DNA from 4 places in the Mesorhizobium sp. WSM4819 genome. Region 3 is predicted to be linked to each of the others. Evidence: riboswitches for the same ligand, from Rfam matches in the RefSeq annotation. Region 3 holds a riboswitch; each other region holds the start of a gene.
What was found. A riboswitch is a leader RNA that binds a small molecule or an ion and turns the genes downstream of it on or off. The one in region 3 is predicted to bind cobalamin.
Positions count from the first base shown of each region.

Region 1: another riboswitch for cobalamin. It lies ahead of AC0L18_RS27700 (ABC transporter ATP-binding protein); the one in region 3 lies ahead of AC0L18_RS13380 (aromatic ring-hydroxylating oxygenase subunit alpha).
Region 2: another riboswitch for cobalamin. It lies ahead of AC0L18_RS07075 (CbtB domain-containing protein); the one in region 3 lies ahead of AC0L18_RS13380 (aromatic ring-hydroxylating oxygenase subunit alpha).
Region 4: another riboswitch for cobalamin. It lies ahead of AC0L18_RS06900 (DUF1636 family protein); the one in region 3 lies ahead of AC0L18_RS13380 (aromatic ring-hydroxylating oxygenase subunit alpha).

Region 1 covers NZ_JBVVQO010000042.1:51,718-53,883, forward strand. The annotation lists gene AC0L18_RS27695 (ABC transporter substrate-binding protein) at 1-63, opposite strand, end outside; gene AC0L18_RS27700 (ABC transporter ATP-binding protein) at 60-872, opposite strand; cobalamin riboswitch at 960-1,163, opposite strand; gene AC0L18_RS27705 (AraC family transcriptional regulator) at 1,429-2,166, shown strand, end outside.
Region 2 covers NZ_JBVVQO010000005.1:111,390-113,555, forward strand. The annotation lists gene AC0L18_RS07070 (heparan-alpha-glucosaminide N-acetyltransferase) at 1-513, opposite strand, end outside; cobalamin riboswitch at 940-1,149, shown strand; gene AC0L18_RS07075 (CbtB domain-containing protein) at 1,187-1,366, shown strand; gene AC0L18_RS07080 (CbtA family protein) at 1,382-2,146, shown strand.
Region 3 covers NZ_JBVVQO010000012.1:38,145-40,310, forward strand. The annotation lists gene AC0L18_RS13370 (DUF680 domain-containing protein) at 1-51, opposite strand, end outside; gene AC0L18_RS13375 (DUF680 domain-containing protein) at 119-325, opposite strand; cobalamin riboswitch at 833-1,035, shown strand; gene AC0L18_RS13380 (aromatic ring-hydroxylating oxygenase subunit alpha) at 1,149-2,166, shown strand, end outside.
Region 4 covers NZ_JBVVQO010000005.1:74,291-76,456, forward strand. The annotation lists gene cobW (cobalamin biosynthesis protein CobW) at 1-787, opposite strand, end outside; gene AC0L18_RS06900 (DUF1636 family protein) at 784-1,218, opposite strand; cobalamin riboswitch at 1,257-1,459, opposite strand; gene AC0L18_RS06905 (winged helix-turn-helix domain-containing protein) at 1,718-2,166, opposite strand, start outside.

The DNA of each region.
Region 1 (2,166 bases), on a different contig from region 3:
CGGGAAAGCGAAGGCGGCCTGGGCAAGCACCAGAGAGGCAAAAGAGAGTGCGAGGCGTTTCACGGATGTTGCTCCTTGGTTAGATCAGAAGAGGCACGGTTCGGGACTTCGAACACCGTGAGTTCGCGGTCTTCGGTGGGATGGCGCAGCCGAAGCACCTCGACGCCGAAAATCTCGCGGATCAACTGCTTGGTCAGCGCCTCGCGCGGACCGGCGAGTGCCTGCAGGCGGGCCTCGTTCATCACCGCGACGCTGGTGGCAAATGGCGTGACCAGCGACAGATCATGCAGCACCGCCACGACGGTCATGCCAAACTGCGATACAAGTTCGAGAAGTTCGCTGCGGGCGCGCGGATCGAGATGATTGGTCGGTTCATCGAGGAACAGGATTTTCGGCTCCTGGGCGACGGCGCGCGCCAGCTGGGCGCGTTGCCGCTCACCACCCGATAGCGAGCCGATCGTGCGGCCGAGCAGCGGCAGCAGGCCGGTTCTGCGAAGCGCTTCGACGACGATGTCGCGTTGCTCGCTCCTGCGTCGCAAGCCGGCATGCGGGACTCGCCCAAGTCCGACGTAGTCGATCACGGCAAGCCGCGGATCGGGCTGATCGGTCTGGCCGACGACCGCCATGTGCAGCGCCCGCTCGGCGGCCGGAAATGTCTCCAGCCGGCGTCCGGAAAATCTCACATCTCCCGCGCTCGGCCGCAGCGTGCCACATAGCATGCGCAGCAGCGTCGTCTTGCCGGCGCCGTTGGGGCCGATGATGGCGAGGCGGTCTCCCGCCGCGACCGAAAGGCTGACCGCACTGACCAGGCGCTGGCCATTCGCCGTGGCGCTCAGTTCACGCGCTTCAAGAAGAGGCTGGCAGGCGTCCAACTTACCGTCACTTTCTCAATGGCGACGGAAGGAAGCTGGACCGGCCGACAAGAACCGATGTCCACGTCTCCTCCCGGCACACCCCGTCCGGTCAACTCTGCGATGGCAGGTCTCCTGGCTCGCGGGTCCTTGCGCCATCCTGCCTTCCCAGCCTTGCCGGCCAGTGGCATTTCGGATTTTGCTCGCCGCTTACAGTTGCGGGGGCAGCCACGGCCTCGATCCGACGATCTCACCGTGTTCCCTTTTCACCCCTCGCCTTTCGGCTTGGGGACCATCAGTCAGCCACCCTAGTTTTCCGCCAATCCCAGCGCAATAAGTTTCCGGGGTTCGGAGTGCCCCGCGAGCAATGGTCTTGTCAGAACGAGCATACCGAATCTCGTAATGTAATAACGTTACTACCTAAGGACAACGCCTGCTCCCGTCAAGCCCTTCGCCCAACGCCTCCGACTTGCCGACCAGCGTCGCATTGCGCGGTGCGCAATTTCGATCAAACTGCCTCCATCAGGACGCGGCACTATGAGCCGGCCAAATGCACAGTCCCACAGCAAGGAGCCGTATGAACCCGACCGAGAAAGCGCTGTGGTTCGTCGAAAGCCATCTGCCGGAATCCATCTCGCTCGACGATGTCGCCAACAGCAGCGGCGTGTCGCGCTTTCACGTGACGCGGGCTTTCGGCGCGGCGACCGGCCGTTCGGTGATGGGCTACCTGCGTTCTCGCCGCCTGACCGAGGCGGCGCGCAGGCTCGCCGCCGGCGCACCGGACATTCTCTCGGTCGCGCTCGACGCCGGCTATGCCTCGCATGAGGCTTTCACCCGCGCCTTCCGCGACCAGTTCGGCACCACGCCGGAACTGGTGCGCGCGCAAGGCTCGCTCAAAAACCTCGATCTCGTGGAGCCGATCCTGATGGACCAGTCCTTCCTCACCAATCTCGAGCCGCCGCGTTTTGAGACCAGCCGGCCGTTCCTCATCGCCGGTCTTGGCGAGCGCTACAGTTGCGAAACCAGCGCCGGCATCCCGATGCAGTGGCAAAGGTTCGGCCCCTATGTCGGCAACATTCCAGGCGAGGTCGGCGACGTCGCCTATGGCGTCTGCGTCAACGGCGACGATGCAGGCAATTTCGACTATATCGCCGGCGTCGAGGTGTCCGATTTTTCGGACCTGCCGAAGGAGTTTTCGCGCGTGCGCGTGCCGGCGCAGAAGTACGCCGTGTTCGCCCATCGTGACCACATCTCGACCATCCGCCGCACGGTCAACACGATCTGGAACAAATGGCTGCCGGCCTCCGGGCACAAG
Region 2 (2,166 bases), on a different contig from region 3:
GGTTGCCGACAGGCCGACCCACCACAGGGCCGGATGATCGAAGATCTCGGACCTGAGGTAGAGCGGCGCGGTGATGACGAAAGCTGCGACAGCCAGCGTCAGCAGCGCCGGCAGCCGCAGAAACGCCAGGCCGAGCAGGCTGGCGAGCGCGATCTCGTGCAGGATGCCGAAGAAGATGAAACTGTCGGGTGTGGCAAGCCTGGTGGCGGCCGATATGGCGAGCGCCGCCCCGCCGACCATGGCGAAGCGTTTCCAGAAGCCGTTCCAGCGGATTTGCTTGCCATGGGCAAGGAACAGGCTGACGCCGACCAGGAACAGGAAGGTCGAAGCGATGCAGCGCGCGTAGAATTTCCACCAGCCAAAGGCAGTCAGGCCGGGATCGGTGTAGCCGAAGAATTCGAGATCCCAGGTGAAATGGTAGCTCGCCATGGCAAGCAAAGCGATGCCGCGGGCGACGTCGATAGCGACGATGCGCCTGGATCGGTCCTGAACGGCCGGCGTAGGAATGGTCATGGTCTCGCAATTCTGATTCAGTGCTGCAAGACGACTATCATGGTTGCCCCGGACAAAAGAAGACAGGGCCCATTGATGCCCAGGGCTTAGGCTAAAGCGCCGTATGCCGCTCGCAGCCAGTGGTCGAGGCCGGCGCCGCCCCTCATAGCCCTGCCGGGCGTTTCTCCCCGTAAACGGGGCGAAAGAGGCTGGCCGCAACGCCGGCTCCCTTCTTGCAACGCTGATGATTGGCGAGACCGCCGATGACAGCGCCCTCTCCCCGTTCTACGGGGAGAGGATGCCGGCAGGCAGGTGAGGGGCAGCGCGGACGATCGGCTTTCAACGTGTCAAGATCGCGGCGTCGAGGAACCAAGCTGGTCTGCCGGCACGGCGCATTCGCGCTGGTAGCTGGCGGAATTTGGTTTGCCGGGCGCGGCGATTCTGCCTATAGTCGCAGCCGTCGTCGGTTCCGTTTTGGAACCAAGAGGGAATGCGGTAGGGGCAAAATTCGCCCGATGCCGTGGCTGCCCCCGCAACTGTGTGCGGTAGTCCTCTCCATATGCCACTGAAGATTTTCTTCGGGAAGAGCTTCTTCGGGAAGGTGGGGAAGGGCGCTGATCCGCGAGCCAGGAGACCTGCCGGCGACAGGAGAACTGACTTCTATGCCCTCGGGTGGAGGGCGAAAGGACAAGACATGAATACCGCTTCCGTCTCGCTCGGCGCTTCCGTCTCCTCGCAGTCGCGTTTCGTGCAGTTGGCGCTTGCTGCATTTCTCGGCGTTTTCGTCATGGGTTTTGTCGGCTTCTCGCATATCGATGCGGTCCACAATGCCGCCCACGACTATCGCCATTCGATGGGCTTTCCCTGCCACTGACGAGGGGCTGACACCATGACACTGTTTCGCAACGTCGTGTTCATCGCGGCGATCGCAGGGCTTGTGGCCGGCGTCGTTCTCGCCTGCATGCAGGCCTACGCCACGGTGCCACTCATCCTCAAGGCGGAAGTCTACGAACAGGCCGGCGGTGGTCACACGCATGACCATGGTTTGTCGCCGGCCGCAGCAGGCAGTAATGCCATGAGCAGCGCCGTGCCGGCTGAAGCAGCCACCGCGGAAGAGGAAGGCTGGGCTCCGGCCGATGGCTTCGAGCGCTTCGCCTTTAACGTCGTTGCCAACGTCGTCACCGGCATCGGCTTTGCGCTGATCCTGGTCGCCGCTTCGGAATTCGCCGGCGGCATCGGCAATTGGCGACAGGGCCTGTTCTGGGGCCTTGCCGGCTTTGCCGTGTTCACGCTGGCCCCGAACCTTGGCCTGCCGCCCGAACTGCCGGCGATGCCGGCGGCCGATCTCGCCCAGCGCCAGATCTGGTGGACGGCAACGGTGGTGGCGACCGCGGCCGGTCTCGGCCTGCTCGCCTTTCGCAAGTCATTGCCGCTGGCGGTGATTGCCGTGGCGTTGATCGTGGCCCCGCATATTGTCGGCGCGCCGCAGCCCGACAGTTTCGAATCGCCGATCCCGGAAGGCCTGCACCACCAGTTCGTGGTGGCGGTGACGCTGACCAATCTGGTGTTCTGGCTGGTGCTCGGCGCTGTCGTCGGCTTGTTGCGCGGCCGCTTGACCGGCACCGCAACCAGCCTGCGCGACAGCCTTGCCTGATCGCGCTGCTCCAGGCAGCA
Region 3 (2,166 bases):
GCTGCCGGAGATGGCCACAATGGCGGCGGTGGCAAGAATGAGCTTCTTCATTTCAAATACTCCTGAGTTCCTCAGATCCCGAGTGGCGGACCGCCACTTTGCTGTTTGGGACCAGCTGCTAATTGTTGCCGAAAAGGTTGCGGTCGGCGCCCTGGCCAACGGGCTGCTTTTCAGCGTGAGCCGGCGTCTGGACAGAGGCAGTATACGAGCTGTCGACCGAAGCAGTCGGCTGGTTGGCGGCGTCGGACCCATAATGGTCGCTGCCGGCAAAGGCGCTGCCGGTGATGGCCAGAACGGCGACGGCAGCAAGAGCGATCTTTTTCATTTTAGTACTCCAGTATCTTGGTCTTCAGTCCGTCTAGCGGCGTGTCTTGGGAGGATGCGCGCGTCGTTCGGACAGCCCCGATGTGGGAAGGCCATTCGGCGGATTCCAATCACGAAGTTGTTCCGTGTGGACCAAGAATCTACACCTTGAAATTGTGCCAGAGGCATCTACTACCATGGTTTTATGGTTCGTTTTCAATATCTTATTCAAAATTAGCCATTCATGATTTGACGGATTGGCGGATCTGCGTTCACAGCATGCTGTACGCATTGTCAACAGAAACGAACCGTTCGGTTCGATTTTAGAAGCGGCTAATAGTCACTTTTGTAAACTGTTAACCTTCCTGGTCTCCGCCGCGGGTCGGATTCGATGTCACGGCAGCCGACAATGGCCGCCGACAAAGTGGGGTTTCAGCCCTGCAGATATAAACCTGCAGGTTTCGCCGGCGGTGTCGCGCCGCATGGATACGATGTCGCTTTCATGCCGGCAGTCAGCCGGCCGGCATGATTAGATCACGCCATCTCAGGTGCCGCTTGGTGACGACGAAGCGGAGAATTGGGAAGCCGGTCAGAACCCGGCGCTGCCCCCGCAACGGTGGTGGAGTTCAAGTCGCAACGGGAGACCACTGGGCCACAAGCCTGGGAAGGTGTCGCGACGAGTCCGCAAGGACACTCCAGAGCCCGGAAACCAGCCCGAGATTTTCAGACTCGACTGATCGCGGTGGGCGGTCAAGAGGTGGATGATGCACGTCCGGCCCTGTCGCCGGCGTGCAAACGGTCCTCCCTCCATCACCACCAGTTCAGTCCTTACACGAGGACAGGACATGGACGCGCGCAACGACATGCTGAGGCTCTTGCACGGCCGCAGGCAAGGCTATTCGCTCGAGCAGCCCTTCTACACCGATCCAGATTTCTTCAAGCTCGACATGGAGCTGATCTGGTATCGCGACTGGCTGTTCATCGGCCACGATTGCGAGTTGCCGAAAGCTGGCAGCTATATCACCGCCCAGATCGGCGACTATCCGGTCGTGCTGGTCCGCGACCAGCAAGGCAAGATCAATGCCTTCCACAATTCCTGCCGGCATCGCGGCAGCCGTGTCTGCAATGCCGACAAGGGCACTGCGGCGAAGCTGGTCTGCCCCTATCACCAGTGGACCTACGAGCTGGACGGCCGGCTGTTGTTTGCTCGCCAGATGGCAGACGGCTTCGACAAGAGCCAGTTCAGCCTGAAGCCGGTGGCTTGCGAAAGCGTTGCCGGCTACATCTTTATCTGCCTGGCCAACGAGCCGGCCGACTTCGCGCCGATGCGCGCCATGATCGAGCCTTACCTGCTGCCGCACCGGCTGCGCGAGGCAAAAATCGCCTTCGAATCGACCATCGTCGAGAAGGGCAACTGGAAGCTCGTCTGGGAGAACAACCGCGAGTGCTACCATTGCGCCGGCAACCATCCGGAACTCTGCAAGACATTCCCGGAAGCGCCGACCGTGACCGGCGTGCAGGGCGCCGACAGCGATCCAGAGATGCTCGCGCACTGGGCGAAATGCGAGGCGGCGGGCTTGCCGAGCAAGTTCCGCATCGATCCGGCCGGGCAGTATCGCGCCACCCGCGCGCCGCTGCTGCGCGACGCCGTCAGCTACACGATGACGGGACGACGCGCGGTGAAGAAGAACCTTTCCGACAGCGTTTCGACCGACCGTATCGGCTCGCTGCTGCTCTATCACTATCCGACGAGTTGGAACCATATCCTCGGTGATCATGCCGTCACCTTCCGCGTGCTGCCGATCAGTGCCACGGGAACGGCCGTCACCACCAAATGGCTTGTCCACAAGGACGCGGTCGAAG
Region 4 (2,166 bases), on a different contig from region 3:
ACGGAATGTCGATGACGAACGAGTCGAAATCGTCATGCTCGTGATCGAGCTCGTCATCGTGGTGAGTCTTGCGGCTCTCGATGTCGTCCTCGACGGCAAGGCCGAGGCCGAGCAGCACGGAGGGATCGACCTTGCCCTGCGAGGCCGGCACGATCTTCACCGCGCGGGCGGCGTGCTTGCCGATGATGGTATTGGCGCGGGCCGAGCCGGTGGCCTCCATCAGGTCGCTCTTCGACAATATGATCAGGTCGGCGCAGGCGAGCTGGTCCTCGAACACCTCCTCGACCGGATCGTCGTGGTCGAGCGTCTCGTCCTGCGCGCGCTGCGCCTGCAGGGCGTCCATGTCGTTGGCAACGCGGCCTTCGGCCAGCGCCGGTCCGTCGACCACGGCAATGACCCCGTCGACCGTCACCCGGCTCTTCACCGTCGGCCACTGGAAGGCCTGGACCAGCGGCTTGGGCAGGGCCAGCCCGGAGGTTTCGATCAGGATATGGTCGACCCTGGGCGTCAGCGACAGGATCTGGTCGAGCGCCGGGACGAAATCGTCGGCGACGGTGCAGCAGATGCAGCCATTGGCCAGCTCGACGATATTTTCCTCAGGGCAGGTGTCGATGCCGCATCCCTTAAGAATCTCGCCATCGATGCCGATGTCGCCGAACTCGTTGACTATGATGGCCAGCCGCTTGCCGCCAGCGTTTTCGAGCAGATGGCGGATCAGCGTCGTCTTGCCGGCGCCGAGGAAGCCGGTGACGACGGTGCAGGGCACGCGCGAGACGGAAGTGGTCATATCTGGTCCTTCAAAAGGTCGAGGGGAGGGATGCGGGCAACGAGGCCGCGCTTCAGGCAATCGGGGCGGCCGCGCCATGGCATGAGGCCGTCGGTCGAGGTGGCGAAGAGTTTTGCGCCGGTGATGAGATCGGCGCCGCTGGTCGCGGTCAGGTCGCCAAAGACATAGCTCCAGCAGCCGTCGCGCAGGATAGCGGCGCTGAGGCGGCGCTTGCAGTTGCCGAGGCATTCGACGCTGCGGATACGGATATTTTCGCCAGAGGCGGCGCGGCGCGTGTCTTCGGCCAACAATTCGCCGGCGCGAGGATGGCCGTCGGAGCCGGTCTCGTCACGGCAGGAGGCGCAGACGATCACGGTGACGTCGGCCAGAGCATCATCATCGCCGGGCAATACGCCCGCTGTCTCAGCCGAAAAACTGCTGTCGCGTTCCAAATCAGGCTCCTTGCCCGGAAAACCCGCCAGGCGATCGGATTCTTATGTCCTAGACGGCAGGTCTCCTGGCTCGCGGGTCATCGCCTTGGTGCCGCCTTCCCGGGATTTTCCCAGTGGTTATCGGCCTTGGCTCGTCGCTTACAGTTGCGGGGACAGCCGCGGATTTGAAATCGGATTTCGCACCGCATTCCCTCTTGGCTCCTCCCTTTGCCGAGAGGAGACCGTCTGAACCGGATTTAGGCTTGTGGAGGCAGTCGTGTCAACGCACGTCTACGACGCGGCGAGGGAAACGCTGCGGGGCAATTTTCGCGTCGGCGCTGCCCCTCATTGCCCTGCCGGGCATTTCTCCCCGTATAGTGACGGGGAGAAAGAGCTGGCCGCAACGGCGGCGCCTGCACGCTGGCGATTGGCGAAACCATCGATGATAGCATCCCTCTCCCCGTCTCTATACGGGGAGAGGACGCCGGCAGGCAGGTGAGGGGCAGCGCCGACATCGACCTCACGAAACCGCGACATCCGCCAGAGCCTGGCCCAAATCCCCCGCCGGCGTCACCTCGATGCGTTCCAAGCCGAGCCAACCCTGCATCAGCTGCAATTCCTCAAAAAGTTCGGCGGCGGTTTGCGGCGGCGCGCCGGGTTCGGCATAGGCGGCATGGACGCGCAGCACGCCGGCCGGGCGGTCGGCCTTAAGGTCGATGCGCGCCACGATCCTTTCGCCGAGCAGGAACGGCAGCACATAATAGCCGTATTGGCGCTTTTCGGCAGGGGTGTAGATCTCGATGCGATAGCGGAACTCGAACAGTCTTTCCGTACGCGCCCGCTCGAAGACTACCGGATCGAAGGGAGCGAGCAAGGCGCGCGCCTCGATCTTGCGCGGAAAACGGGCATTCCTGTGAAGATAGGCGGGCTTGCTCCAGCCTTCGACGGTCACCGGCAAGAGGTCGCCGG